2 regions of the Streptomyces sp. NPDC028635 genome follow, and region 2 is predicted to be linked to the other one. Evidence: riboswitches for the same ligand, from Rfam matches in the RefSeq annotation. Region 2 holds a riboswitch; the other holds the start of a gene.

Region 1 (7,092 bases), on a different contig from region 2:
TAGGTGATCGTCCCGTGGTTCTGCAGGAGGCAGCCCGTGCGGCCGGTCAGGGCATCCAGCATATTCTCGGCCAGCTGCCGCGTCCCGTAGGTCGCGTAGGGGGCGACCCGGACCGGGCCGCCGAGGGCCGCGGCCATGTAGTGGACGAGCGGGAGCCGCGGCACGAGCGTCGAGACCGCCGTGGCGTGGACGGCGTGGGTGTGCACGACGGCCCTGGCGTCCGTCGTGCGGTAGACGGCGAGGTGCATCGGCAGCTCACTGGTCGGCACCAGGGTGCCGCGCACCTGCCGGCCGTCGAGGCCGACCGCCGTCAGGTCCTGGGGCCGCAGCCGGTCGTAGGCCACGCCCGACGGAGTGACCAGCACCAGGTCACCGACGCGTACCGAGACGTTGCCCGAGGTCCCGACGACCAGTCCGTCGGCGACGGTCCGGCGCGCCGTGGCGACCAGCTCCTCCCAGGCCCGGGCCTCCCGCTCACCGGCTTCCCCTTCGCGGGTCTCCCCCTGGCGGTTTTCCCCCTCGCGGGTCTCCCCCTCGCGGGCCTCTCCCCCGCCGTCCTCCGCCTCGCCGGCCACCCGTCCGTCCTGCCGCTCGCGCCTCTGCTCCGTCATGCCGCGATCCTGCCAGTCCCGGGTGACCGAAATCTCTTTCCCGGTGCCCGCGAACGGGCCCCCGATCCCGCGCCGGCCACCGGGGCCGTGTGCCGCCCGGGCCGGCGCGGTGGAACGGAGCAGCGCCCCCCTCTTTCCGACATCGGGACGCCCGGCTCAGTTCACCTTCCGTTCACTCAGGTTGCCTACGTTCAACCCGCCAATGACTTCGAACGAATGCCTGGGTAAATGGAAAGCTTCTCGCTGATCCTCGCGATTGTGGTCGTCACCGCTCTCGCGTTCGATTTCACGAACGGTTTCCACGACACCGCCAACGCGATGGCCACCACCATCTCGACCGGCGCGCTGCGGCCCAAGATCGCCGTGGCCATGTCCGCCGCCCTCAACCTCGTGGGCGCCTTCCTCTCCGTGGAGGTCGCCAACACGATCTCCAAGGGACTCGTCGACGAGAGCGGCATCCGTCCCGAGGTCATCTTCGCCGCCCTGGTCGGCGCGATCCTCTGGAACCTGCTGACCTGGCTCGTGGGCCTGCCCTCCAGCTCCTCGCACGCCCTCATGGGCGGTCTGATCGGCGCCACCGTCGCCTCCGCCGGCTTCGGCGCGGTCCACGGCGACGTCCTCGTCACCAAGGTGCTGCTGCCCGCGGTCGCCGCCCCGGTCGTCGCCGGTGTCGCGGCGATGGCCGCGACCCGGCTGTCGTACACGCTCGGCAAGAAGGCCGACGGCAAGGCGGCCGACAAGGGCTTCCGGGCCGGCCAGATCGCCTCCGCGGGTCTGGTCTCCCTCGCCCACGGCACCAACGACGCGCAGAAGACGATGGGCATCATCACCCTCGCCCTGGTCGCCGGCGGCGCCATCGCGCCCGACTCCGACCCGCCCACCTGGGTGATCCTCTCCGCCGGCCTGGCCATCGCGCTCGGCACCTACATCGGCGGCTGGCGCATCATCCGCACCATGGGCACGGGCCTGACGGACATGCAGCCGCAGCAGGGCTTCGCCGCCCAGACCAGCGCGGCCACCGCCATCCTCGCCTCCTCCCACCTCGGCTTCTCGCTGTCCACCACGCACGTCGTCTCCGGCTCGGTGATGGGCGCGGGCCTGGGCCGCAAGGGCGGTGTGGTCCGCTGGTCGACGGCGACCCGCATGTTCATCGCCTGGGGCCTGACCCTGCCGGCCGCCGCGCTGGTCGGCGCGCTCGCCGAGTACGTCACCGGATTCGGCGCCTGGGGCACCGCGCTGGTCGCCGTCTTCCTGGTGTCCGCCAGCTTCGGCATCTGGAAGATCTCCCGCCGCGAGGTCGTCGACCACACCAACGTCAACGCCGTGGAGGAGGAGCCGGCCGGCGTGGTCACCACCGCGATCGCCGCGGTGACCCCGCCTCCGGCCGCCGGCCCGGCCGTCACAGACGACCTGATGGCCACCATCCCCGCTCCGGCCGCCGCGACGGCGGAGCAGCCGGCCACCGCGAACCCGGCCCCGGCCGTCTGACCGCCGCTTTCGGGTACGAAGGAAGAGAAGCAGCATGAAGATCGACTGGTCGGCCCTCGGCTCCGTCTTCGGTGTCAGCCTCGTGGTCACCGTGGGTCTGGTGGCCCTGTTCACCCTCGGCATCATGGGTCTGTCCCGCCGCGAGCGGGCCCAGGCCCAGGGCGGCTCGGCCGCCCTCGCGGTCACCGGCGCGTACGCCTGCTTCGCGGCGTGCGCGGCGGCGGTGGCGTACGGCATCAGCCTGATCGTCGCCTGACCCGGCCTCACCACTCAACGACGCGGGGTGCCCGAGCGGCACCCCGCGTTCCGTTGTGACCTGGCAGGTTCCCTCCGTGTGGGCCTGCCCACACTCCTCCGTCCCAGGTCAAGGGCAAGTTGACGGCCCTCGAACAGCCGTGGTGGACTGCCGGGGCCAAGTTGCGGCGGCAGGAGAGGAAGCCGGTGGAAGTCCGGCGCGGTCCCGCCACTGTCACCGGGGTTGAACGACCCCGGGAGCCAGGAACTCTCACCGCCGATCTCCTTCGAACCAGGGCGCGGACACCCTGAGTGAGGACATGACGCCATGTGCGGCTGCCGGTTGAGGACCAGGCCCATCAGCGACGTTCCAGCCGACCCCACGGCCGGCTGAGCCCCGTGCGAGCCGAACGCGTCTTCGCGTACGGCGCCGCCGCCGGCCTCCTCGGCGACCTCCTCCTCGGTGATCCGCGCCGCGGTCACCCGGTCGCCGTGTTCGGCCGCGCCGCGGGCGCCGTCGAGCGCACCCTGTGGCGCGACCACCGCGGCTGGGGCGCCCTGCACACCGCTGTCTGCGCCGGCGGCGCCGTCGCCCTCGGGGCCGTCGCCGCCCGCTGCGTACGCCGCTCCCCCGCCGCCTCCCTCGCCCTCACGGCCGCCGCCACCTGGTCCGTCGTCGGGGGGACTTCGCTGGCGCGCGAGGCCGGCGCCATCGGACGCGCTCTGGAGGCCGGTGACGTGGAGGCGGCGCGGGCCCGGCTGCCCCATCTGTGCGGCCGGGACCCGCAGGCGCTGGACGCCGACGGGATCGCCCGGGCCGTGGTCGAGTCGGTCGCCGAGAACACCTCCGACGCCGTCGTGGGCGCCCTGGTGTGGGGCGCCGTCGGCGGGGTGCCGGGGCTGCTCGGGTTCCGGGCGGTCAACACCCTGGACGCGATGGTCGGTCACAGGTCGCCGCGGCTGCGGCGCTTCGGCTGGGCCTCCGCCCGCCTCGACGACGTGGCCGGCTGGCCGGGAGCCCGGCTGACCGCCGTCCTCGCCGTGCTCACCGGCCCGGACCGGCGCGGTGCCGTGCGCGCCTGGCGGGCGGACGCGGCGAAGCACCCCAGCCCCAACGCGGGCCCCGTGGAGGCCTCCTTCGCGGGCGCGCTCGGCGTGCGGCTGGGCGGCACCCTGTCGTACGGCGGACGGGTCGAGCACCGGCCCGTGCTGAACGGGCGGGGACGCGCCGTCACCCCCCACGACATCCGCCGGGCGGTACGGCTGTCCCGGCGCGTGAGCTGGCTTGCGCTCGGCGTGTGCGCGGGCGCACGCCTCATCGGGAAGGGGCGTGATCGATGAACGGCGGTCTCCTCGTCGCCGGCACCACCTCCGACGCCGGGAAAAGCGTCGTGACCGCCGGCATCTGCCGGTGGCTGGTGCGGCAGGGCGTGAAAGTGGCGCCGTTCAAGGCGCAGAACATGTCCCTCAACTCCTTCGTCACCCGCGAGGGCGCCGAGATCGGGCGGGCGCAGGCCATGCAGGCCCAGGCCTGCCGGATCGAGCCGACCGCGCTGATGAACCCGGTGCTGCTCAAGCCCGGTGGTGAACAGAGCAGCCAGGTGGTGCTGCTGGGCAAGCCGGTGGGCGAGCTGAGCGCGCGCGGCTACCACGGCGGGCGCCAGCAGAAGCTGCTCGGCACGGTCCTGGAGTGCCTGGCCGAGTTGCGGGGCACGTATGACGCGGTGATCTGCGAGGGGGCGGGCTCGCCGGCCGAGATCAATCTGCGCCGGACCGACATCGTGAACATGGGCATCGCGCGGGGTGCGCGGCTGCCCGTGCTCGTCGTCGGCGACATCGACCGCGGGGGCGTCTTCGCGTCCTTCTTCGGCACCGTCGCCCTGCTCTCGCCCGAGGACCAGGAACTGGTCGCCGGGTTCCTGGTGAACAAGTTCCGCGGTGACGTCTCCCTGCTGGAGCCGGGCCTGGACATGCTGCACGGCCTGACGGGCCGCCACACCTTCGGCGTGCTGCCCTTCCGGCACGGGCTCGGCATCGACGAGGAGGACGGCCTGCGGGTCTCCCTGCGCGGCACCGTCCGCGAGTCGTCCGTCTCCCCGCCCGTGGGCGAGGACGTGCTGCGGGTCGCCGTCTGCGCGATCCCCCTGATGTCCAACTTCACCGACGTGGACGCGCTGGCCGCCGAACCGGGCGTGGTCGTGCGGTTCGTGGACCGTCCGGAGGAGCTGGCCGACGCGGACCTCGTGGTGATCCCGGGCACGCGCGGGACCGTCCGGGCTCTTCAGTGGCTGCGGGAGCGGGGACTCGCCGACGCCTTGGTGCGCAGGGCCGCCGAAGGCCGTCCGGTCCTCGGCATCTGCGGCGGCTTCCAGGTGCTCGGCGAGCACATCGAGGACGAGGTCGAGTCGCGCGCCGGAGCGGTCGACGGGCTCGGCGTCCTGCCCGTGCGCGTGCGCTTCGCCCGCGAGAAGACCCTCACCCGGCCGGTCGGGGAAGCCCTCGGCGAACGGGTCGAGGGGTACGAGATCCACCACGGGGTCGCCTCCGTGACGGGCGGGGAGCCCTTCCTCGACGGTTGCCGCGTCGGCCAGACGTGGGGCACGCACTGGCACGGCTCGCTGGAGTCGGACGGCTTCCGCCGCGCCTTCCTGCGCGAGGTGGCCGCCGCCGCGGGCCGCCGCTTCGTGCCCGCGCCGGACACCTCCTTCGCCGCGCTGCGCGAGGAGCAGCTCGACCGGCTCGGCGACCTCATCGAACAGCACGCGGACACGGACGCGCTGTGGCGGCTCATCGAGTCCGGCGCGCCGCAAGGACTGCCTTTCATTCCACCGGGAGCGCCCGCATGAGCACAGTGTTGTTGTTGTCGACCGCCGACACGGATCTGCTGGCGGCCCGGGCCTCCGGCGCGGACTACCGGATCGGCAACCCCACCCGCGTCGACGTCGCCGCCGAACTGCCGGGCCTGCTCGAGGGCGCGGACCTGGCCGTCGTACGGCTGCTGGGCGGCAAGCGCGCCTGGGAGGACGGGCTCGCCGCGCTGAAGGCGTCCGGTGTCCCGACGGTGCTGCTGGGCGGCGAGGCCGTGCCGGACGCGGAGTTGATGGCCGAGTCGAGCGTGCCGGCCGGCGTGGTCGCGGAGGCGCTGCGGTACCTGGTCGAGGGAGGCCCCGAGAACCTGCTGGAGCTGTCGCGGTTCCTGTCGGACACCGTGCTGCTGACCGGTGAGGGCTTCGAGGAGCCGCGAAAGATGCCGGAGTACGGCGTCCACGGCTCGTACGCGCTTCGGGACGGGCGTCCGACCGTGGGCGTGCTCTTCTACCGCGCCCACGAACTGAGCGGCAACACCGGCTTCGTGGACACCCTGTGCGAGGCGATCGAGGCGCAGGGCGCCAACGCGCTGCCCGTGTACTGCGGTTCGCTGCGCGGTGCGGACGCCGGGCTGTACGACCTCCTCGCGCGGGCCGACGCGCTGGTCGCCACCGTGCTCGCGGCCGGCGGCACCCACGCCTCGCAGGCGTCGGCGGGCGGCGACGAGGAGGCCTGGGACATCGGCGCGCTCGCCGAGCTGAACGTCCCGGTGCTGCAGGGGCTCTGCCTGACCTCGTCGAAGAGCGCCTGGGAGGAGTCGGACGCGGCCCTGTCCCCCATGGACGCGGCGATGCAGGTCGCGATCCCGGAGTTCGACGGCCGGCTGATCACCGTGCCGTTCTCCTTCAAGGAGCAGGGCCCGGACGAGGTCCCGGTGTACGTGGCCGACCCGGAGCGGGCCGCGCGTGTCGCCGGGATCGCCGTGCGGCACGCCCGGCTGAAGCACAAGCCGAACGCCGAGAAGAAGATCGCGCTGGTCTTCACCGCCTACCCCACCAAGCACTCCCGCGTCGGCAACGCCGTCGGCCTGGACACGCCCGCGTCGGCGGTGCGGGTGCTGGACGCGCTGCGGGACGCCGGGTACGCGCTGACCGAGTACCCCTCCGGCGGTGACGAGCTGATCCACCGGCTGATCGAGGCCGGCGGCCACGACGTCGAGTGGCTGACCGAGGAGCAGCTGGCCTCCGCCCCCGCGCGGGTGCCGCTGGCGGACTACCGCGCGTGGTTCGACACGCTGGACCCGGAGCTCCGGGACGCCATGCTCCAGGCGTGGGGCGAGCCGCCGGGCTCCCTGTACGTCGACGGCGACGACATCGTGCTGGCCTCCCTGCAGTTCGGGAACGTCGTCGTGATGATCCAGCCGCCGCGCGGCTTCGGCGAGAACCCGATCGCGATCTACCACGACCCCGACATGCCGCCGTCCCACCACTACATGGCGGCCTACCGCTGGCTGGACAACAGCTTCGGCGCGGACGCGATCGTGCACATGGGCAAGCACGGCACGATGGAGTGGCTGCCCGGCAAGGGCCTCGGCCTGTCCGGAGGGTGCGCCCCCGACGCCGTCCTCGGTGACCTGCCGCTGATCTACCCGTTCATCGTCAACGACCCCGGCGAGGGGACCCAGGCCAAGCGGCGCGGGCACGCCACGGTCGTCGACCACCTCGTACCGCCGATGGCCCGCGCCGACACCTACGGCGACCTGGCGAAGCTGGAGCAGCTGCTCGACGAGTACGCGCTGGTGTCCGACCTGGACCCGGCGAAGGCGCCGGCCGTCCGCGCGCAGATCTGGACGCTGGTGAAGGCCGCCGAGCTGCACCACGACCTGCATGTGGACGAGCAGCCGGACGACGAAGAGTTCGACGAGTTCGTCATGCACATCGACGGCTATCTG
Region 2 (7,092 bases):
TACGTGACGACCTCGGACTTCGTGCGCGGGCGTTTCGGCTCCAAGGGGCTGTCGCTGGCGGTGGCGCTGACCGGCATCCTCGCGACGATGCCGTACATCGCGCTCCAGCTCGTCGGCATCCAGGCCGTGCTGGACGTGATGGGCGTCGGCGGCGGCGAGAACACCAACTGGTTCGTCAAGGACCTGCCGCTGCTGATCGCGTTCGGCGTGCTGGCGGCGTACACCTACTCGTCGGGTCTGCGGGCTCCCGCGCTGATCGCGTTCGTGAAGGACGCGCTGATCTACATCGTCATCGCGGTGGCGATCATCTACATCCCGATCAAGCTGGGCGGCTTCGACGACATCTTCGCCAAGGCGGGCCACGCGTTCAGCCAGGTCAACCCGACGACGCACAAGCCGCGCGGCGCGCTGGTCTCGGGTGAGGCCCAGCAGTGGACGTACGCCACCCTGGCGCTGGGCTCCGCGCTCGCGCTGTTCATGTACCCGCACTCGATCACCGCGACGCTGTCGTCCAAGAGCCGGGAGGTGATCCGGCGCAACACCACGATTCTGCCGCTGTACTCCCTGATGCTGGGCCTGCTCGCGCTGCTCGGTTTCATGGCGATCGCGGCCGGCGTCAAGGTGCAGAACGGCCAGCTGGCCATCCCGCAGCTGTTCGAGGACATGTTCCCGGACTGGTTCACGGGCATCGCGTTCGCGGCGATCGGCATCGGCGCACTGGTCCCCGCGGCCATCATGTCCATCGCGGCGGCGAACCTGTTCACGCGCAACATCTACAAGGACTTCATCAAGCCGGAGGCCACGCCGAAGCAGGAGGCCCAGGTCTCCAAGATCGTCTCCCTGCTGGTGAAGGTGGGCGCGCTGGTCTTCGTCCTCACCATGGACAAGACGGTCGCCATCAACTTCCAGCTGCTGGGCGGCATCTGGATCCTGCAGACCTTCCCGGCCCTGGTCGGCGGCCTGTTCACGCGCTGGTTCCACCGCTGGGCGCTGCTGGCGGGCTGGGCGGTCGGCATGGTCTACGGCACGCTCGTGGCCTACGGGGTGCCGTCGCCCACCAACCCGGGCCAGAAGCACTTCGGTGGCTCCGCGAAGGAGATTCCCGGCATCGGCGAGATCGGCTACATCGGCCTCACGGCGTTCGTGCTGAACGTCCTGGTGACCGTGGTCCTCACGCTCGTCCTGAAGGCCGTCAAGGCCCCCGAGGGCGTCGACGAGACCCGGCCGGAGGACTACACGGCGGACGCCGGCGACCCGGGCGTCCAGTCCGAACTCCCCCCGGCCACGGCGGGCGCCGGTCACTGAAACACGCCCCGTGGGCGCGTGAGCTGAGCGAGCAACCGCGGGGCTGCCCCGAGGCGGGCCGCCGGAGGCAGATGCCACGGCGGCCCGCTGTCGTGCGGGCTCCCTCCGCGGACGACAGGCCGGTGCCCCGTGCCCGCCGGGCCGGGGCCGTCGGCGGCCGCCGGGCCGGCGTCGTGCCGACCCGGCGGGCCGCGGACAGTTGACGCTATGAGATCAGCGCAACACAACATCTGGGGGTGACGCGACAGCCCGGCACTAGATGTATGCTCATGCTCGCTGTCGTCGCAGGGGAATCCGGTGCGAATCCGGAACTGTCCCGCAACGGTGTACATGCGTGCTTCGCGCACGCTGGTCCAGTCCGAGGACCTGCCGACAGTGCACCCGGCCACCCGGCCGGCGTGCCCTGACGTCCGGGCCTCGTGGAATGGGCCGGTGGACGCGACGCCGCGTGCGCTCGTGTGCTGCCCCCTGCCCTCGCCGAGGCCCCGTGCCGAGCGAGGGAGAGCCCCACGTGACCATCGCGCCAGCCGATCCGGCCTCAGCCACCCAGCGGGAGCAGGACGGTCCCGGTGCCGCGTTGCTGCGCATCCTGACCGAGCTGACCGCCGACCTCCCCGACGCCGACCCCGGCCGGGTCGCCGCCGCCGCGCTGCGCGGCCGCTCGGCGCACGCCGACGAGGCGGAGCTGCGGGAGCTGGCCACGGAGGCCGCCGCCGGGCTCATCTCCGAGGACCCCGCCTACTCGCGGCTGGCCGCCCGTCTGCTCACCCTGACCGTCCGCGCGGAGGCCGCCTCCCAGGGCGTCACCTCGTTCACGGAGTCGGTCGCCGTCGGGCACCGCGAGGGGCTCATCGCGGACCGGACCGCGGCGTTCGTACGGCTGCACGCCGAACGGCTCGACGCCCTCGTCGACACCGGAGCCGACGACCGCTTCGGCTACTTCGGCCTGCGCACCCTGCACAGCCGCTACCTCCTGCGCCACCCGATCACCCGCAAGGTGATCGAGACGCCCCAGCACTTCCTGCTGCGGGTGGCGAGCGGGCTCGCGGAGGACGACACCGTCCGCTCCGCCGACGAGGTCGCGGCGCTCTACGGGCTCATGAGCCGCCTCGACTACCTGCCCTCCTCCCCCACCCTCTTCAACTCCGGCACCCGCCACCCCCAGATGTCGTCCTGCTACCTGCTGGACTCCCCGCTGGACGAGCTGGACTCCATCTACGACCGCTACCACCAGGTCGCCCGGCTCTCCAAGCACGCCGGCGGCATCGGCCTGTCGTACTCCCGCATCCGCAGCCGCGGCTCCCTCATCCGTGGCACCAACGGGCACTCCAACGGCATCGTCCCGTTCCTGAAGACGCTGGATGCCTCGGTCGCCGCGGTGAACCAGGGCGGGCGGCGCAAGGGCGCGGCCGCGGTGTACCTGGAGACCTGGCACTCGGACATCGAGGAGTTCCTGGAGCTGCGGGACAACACCGGTGAGGACGCCCGCCGTACGCACAACCTGAACCTCGCGCACTGGATCCCGGACGAGTTCATGCGCCGGGTCGACGCGGACGCGCAGTGGTCGCTGTTCTCGCCGGCCGACGTGCCGGAGCTGGTCGACCTGTGGGGCGAGGAGTTCGACGCCGCGTACCGCAAGGCGGAGGACGCGGGGCTGGCGAAGAAGACGCTTCCGGCCCGTGAGCTGTACGGCCGCATGATGCGCACGCTGGCGCAGACCGGCAACGGCTGGATGACCTTCAAGGACGCCGCCAACCGCACCGCCAACCAGACCGCCCTGCCGGGCCACGTGGTCCACTCCTCCAACCTCTGCACGGAGATCCTGGAGGTCACCGACGACGGTGAGACGGCGGTGTGCAACCTCGGCTCCGTCAACCTCGGCGCCTTCGTGGCCGACGGGGACATCGACTGGGAGCGGCTGGACGCCACCGTCCGCACGGCCGTGACCTTCCTCGATCGCGTCGTGGACATCAACTTCTACCCGACCGAGCAGGCGGGCCGCTCCAACGCCAAGTGGCGCCCGGTCGGCCTGGGCGCGATGGGGCTGCAGGACGTCTTCTTCAAGCTGCGGCTGCCGTTCGACTCCGCCGAGGCCAAAGCGCTGTCCACCCGGATCGCCGAGCGCGTCATGCTCGCGGCGTACGAGGCCTCGGCCGACCTCGCCGAGCGCAACGGCCCGCTGCCGGCCTGGGAGAAGACCCGGACGGCACAGGGCGTCCTGCATCCCGACCACTACGACGTCGAGCTGACCTGGCCGGAGCGCTGGGCGGCACTGCGCCGCCGTATCGCCACGACCGGCATGCGCAACTCCCTGCTCCTCGCCATCGCGCCGACCGCCACCATCGCCTCCATCGCGGGCGTGTACGAGTGCATCGAGCCGCAGGTGTCGAACCTGTTCAAGCGCGAGACGCTGTCCGGCGAGTTCCTCCAGGTGAACTCCTACCTGGTCGCCGACCTGAAGCAGCTCGGCGTGTGGGACGCCCGCACCCGTGAGGCGCTGCGCGAGTCGAGCGGCTCGGTGCAGGACTTCGCGTGGATCCCCGAGGACGTGCGGCGGCTGTACCGCACGGCGTGGGAGATCCCGCAGCGCGGTCTGATCGACATGGCGGCGGCCCGGACTCCGTTCCTGGACCAGGCGCAGTCGCTCAACCTGTTCCTGGAGACGCCGACGATCGGCAAGCTCTCCTCGATGTACGCCTACGCCTGGAAGTCGGGGCTGAAGACGACGTACTACCTGCGCTCGCGCCCGGCGACGCGCATCGCCCGCGCCGCGCGGGCCCAGGCCCGGCCTGAGAAGTCCCTCCCCGTCCAGCAGGTGACCGACGACGAGGCGATCGCCTGCTCCCTGGAGAACCCCGAGTCCTGCGAGGCCTGCCAGTAATTCCCACCCGCCCCCGACCACCACCCCTGGAGGACGGCGCTCCGCGCCGACAGAAATGATCCGTAACACGAACCTGCTCGACCCGGGCTTCGAACTGACCCTGCGTCCCATGCGCTACCCGGACTTCTACGAGCGCTACCGGGACGCCATCAAGAACACCTGGACCGTGGAGGAGGTCGACCTCCACTCCGACGTCGCCGACCTCGCGAAGCTGACTCCGGCGGAGCAGCACCTCATCGGCCGGCTGGTGGCGTTCTTCGCGACGGGCGACTCGATCGTCGCGAACAACCTGGTGCTGACGCTGTACAAGCACATCAACTCCCCCGAGGCGCGCCTGTACCTGTCGCGGCAGCTCTTCGAGGAGGCCGTGCACGTCCAGTTCTATCTGACGCTGCTGGACACCTACCTGCCCGACCCGGAGGACCGCGCGGCCGCGTTCGACGCGGTGGAGAACATCCCCTCCATCCGGGAGAAGGCCGGCTTCTGCTTCAAGTGGATCAACGAGGTCGAGAAGCTGGAGCGTCTGGAGTCCAAGGCCGACCGGCGCCGCTTCCTGCTGAACCTCATCTGCTTCGCGGCGTGCATCGAGGGCCTGTTCTTCTACGGCGCCTTCGCGTACGTGTACTGGTTCCGCAGCCGGGGCCTGCTGCACGGTCTCGCCACCGGCACCAACTGGGTGTTCCGTGACGAGACCATGCACATGTCGTTCGCCTTCGACGTGGTCGACACCGTCCGCAAGGAGGAGCCGGACCTCTTCGACGAGGAGCTCGGGCAGCAGGTCACCGACATGCTCGAGGAGGCCGTCGAGGCCGAGCTGCAGTTCGCGCGCGACCTGTGCGGCGACGGCCTGCCGGGCATGAACACCGACTCGATGCGGCAGTACCTGGAGTGTGTCGCCGACCAGCGGCTCACCCGGCTCGGCTTCGCCCCCGTGTACGGCTCGGAGAACCCCTTCTCCTTCATGGAGCTGCAGGGTGTTCAGGAGCTGACCAACTTCTTCGAGCGGCGCCCCTCGGCGTACCAGGTCGCGGTGGAGGGCACCGTCGACCTGGACGAGGACTTCTGAGGCGTTGTCCCTCCCCGGGTCTCCTGGGCCTCCTTGATCTGCCGGTCCATCCGCCGCTCGCGCACGGCGCCGAGTGCGGACGGCAGCATCAGGAGGACCAGGATCCCCAGGGTGAAGAGCATTCCGACGAGGCCTTCGATCTGGTTTCCGTTCATGGACACCACTCTCGCGCGGAACACTCCTTACCGTGAGTGGCAGGACTGCCGTAGAGCCTCGAATTACTGCCATCGGCGAGGCACACTGGCAGCATGCTGAAGAACGTGGCGGCCGTCCTGCTCGACGGTGTGCATCCCTTCGAACTCGGGGTCGTGTGCGAGGTCTTCGGGCTCGACCGGAGCGACGACGGACTGCCGGTGTACGACTTCGCGGTCGTCTCCGCCGAGGGCCCGGCGCTGGCCACGCACGTCGGCGGGCTGACCGTGTCCACGCCGTACGGCCTGGAGCGGCTGGAGGAGGCCGACCTGATCGTCGTCCCGGCGGGCGACGGCTACACGCACCGCGTCTGTCCGCCGGCGCTGCTGGACGCCCTGGTGCGTGCGGTGGAGCGCGGGTCGCGGGTACTGAGCGTGTGCTCCGGCGTGTTCGTGCTGGGCGCCGCCGGGCTGCTGCACGGGCGGCGCTGCGCCGTGCACTGGCACCACGCCGAGGAGCTGCGGCGGCAGTACCCGAGGGCGGTCGTCGAGCCGGACGTGCTCTACGTCGACGAGGATCCGGTGATCACCTCGGCGGGCACGGCCGCCGGCATCGACGCCTGTCTGCACCTGGTGCGCAAGGAGCAGGGGCCGGAGGTCGCCAACAAGATCGCCCGGCGCATGGTGGTGCCGCCGCACCGGGACGGCGGGCAGGCGCAGTACATCGAGCGTCCCCTGCCGAAGGATTCCTGCGACACCGTCGGCGAGGTGCTGGCGTGGATGGAGCAGCACCTCGATCAGGAGGTGACCGTCGAACAGCTCGCCGCGCGGGCCCACATGGCGCCGCGCACCTTCGCCCGGCGCTTCCAGCAGGAGACCGGCACGACGCCGTACCGGTGGATCCTGCGCCAGCGGGTGCTGCTGGCGCAGCGGCTGCTGGAGGCGACGGACGAGACGATGGACGCGATCGCCTGGCGTACCGGGTTCGGTACGGCGGCGGCGCTGCGGCACCAGTTCACGCGTGCGTTGGGCACCACGCCGAACGCCTACCGCCGTACCTTCCGGGGCCCGCAGGCCGCCTGAGCGCTCAGCGCGGTACCGCCCGTACCAGCAGCCGGTGCGGGCGCAGGGTGATGCCGACGCGGACCGCGTCGTTCGAGCCGGGCACCTGCTCGAAGCGGTACCGCGCGGCGAGCGCGGCGGTGACCAGCGTCAGCTGCGCCATCGAGAAGTGGTCGCTGGGGCACTTGCGGTTGCCGGTGCTGAACGGGCTCATGGCGTGTTTGGGCACGTCCTTGGCCCGCTCCGGAAGCCAGCGGTCCGGGTCGAACTCCAGGTTGCGGGCGTAGGACTTGGGATCGCGCTGGATCGCGTACGGGCTGTAGATGATGTCGGACCCGGCCGGAATGCGATAGCCACCGAGTTCCGTGTCGACGACCGCCCGCCGGGTCAATATCCATACCGCCGGCCGCAAACGCATGGCCTCGATGACGACATTGTTGGTGTGCCGCAGCGCGCGTACGTCCTCGAATGCGACGGGGCGCCCGCCGGTGACGGATTCGACTTCGTCGCGCACCTTGTCGGCGTGTGCGGGGTGCTCGGAAAGTGCCTGAAGCAACCACATGATGGTGGATGCCACTGTTTCACTGCCGGGGGTGAGGATGGCGACGACCTGGTCGTGGATCTCCTGCTCCCCGATGGGGTCGCCG

What was found. Region 2 has a riboswitch for cobalamin ahead of AB0E88_RS17665 (ribonucleoside-diphosphate reductase subunit alpha). Riboswitches for the same ligand answer to the same signal wherever they lie in the genome.
Region 1: another riboswitch for cobalamin. It lies ahead of AB0E88_RS28895 (cobalamin biosynthesis protein); the one in region 2 lies ahead of AB0E88_RS17665 (ribonucleoside-diphosphate reductase subunit alpha).

The regions. Positions count from the first base shown of each region.
Region 1 is NZ_JBEZWX010000036.1:58,617-65,708, reverse strand. Features, by position in the region: gene AB0E88_RS28910 (class II aldolase/adducin family protein) at 1-611, opposite strand, end outside; gene AB0E88_RS28905 (inorganic phosphate transporter) at 840-2,099, shown strand; gene AB0E88_RS28900 (hypothetical protein) at 2,134-2,355, shown strand; cobalamin riboswitch at 2,490-2,627, shown strand; gene AB0E88_RS28895 (cobalamin biosynthesis protein) at 2,733-3,674, shown strand; gene AB0E88_RS28890 (cobyric acid synthase) at 3,671-5,179, shown strand; gene cobN (cobaltochelatase subunit CobN) at 5,176-7,092, shown strand, end outside.
Region 2 is NZ_JBEZWX010000014.1:68,167-75,258, forward strand. Features, by position in the region: gene mctP (monocarboxylate uptake permease MctP) at 1-1,305, shown strand, start outside; cobalamin riboswitch at 1,562-1,694, shown strand; gene AB0E88_RS17665 (ribonucleoside-diphosphate reductase subunit alpha) at 1,817-4,186, shown strand; gene AB0E88_RS17670 (ribonucleotide-diphosphate reductase subunit beta) at 4,242-5,252, shown strand; gene AB0E88_RS17675 (helix-turn-helix domain-containing protein) at 5,501-6,466, shown strand; gene AB0E88_RS17680 (cytochrome P450) at 6,471-7,092, opposite strand, start outside.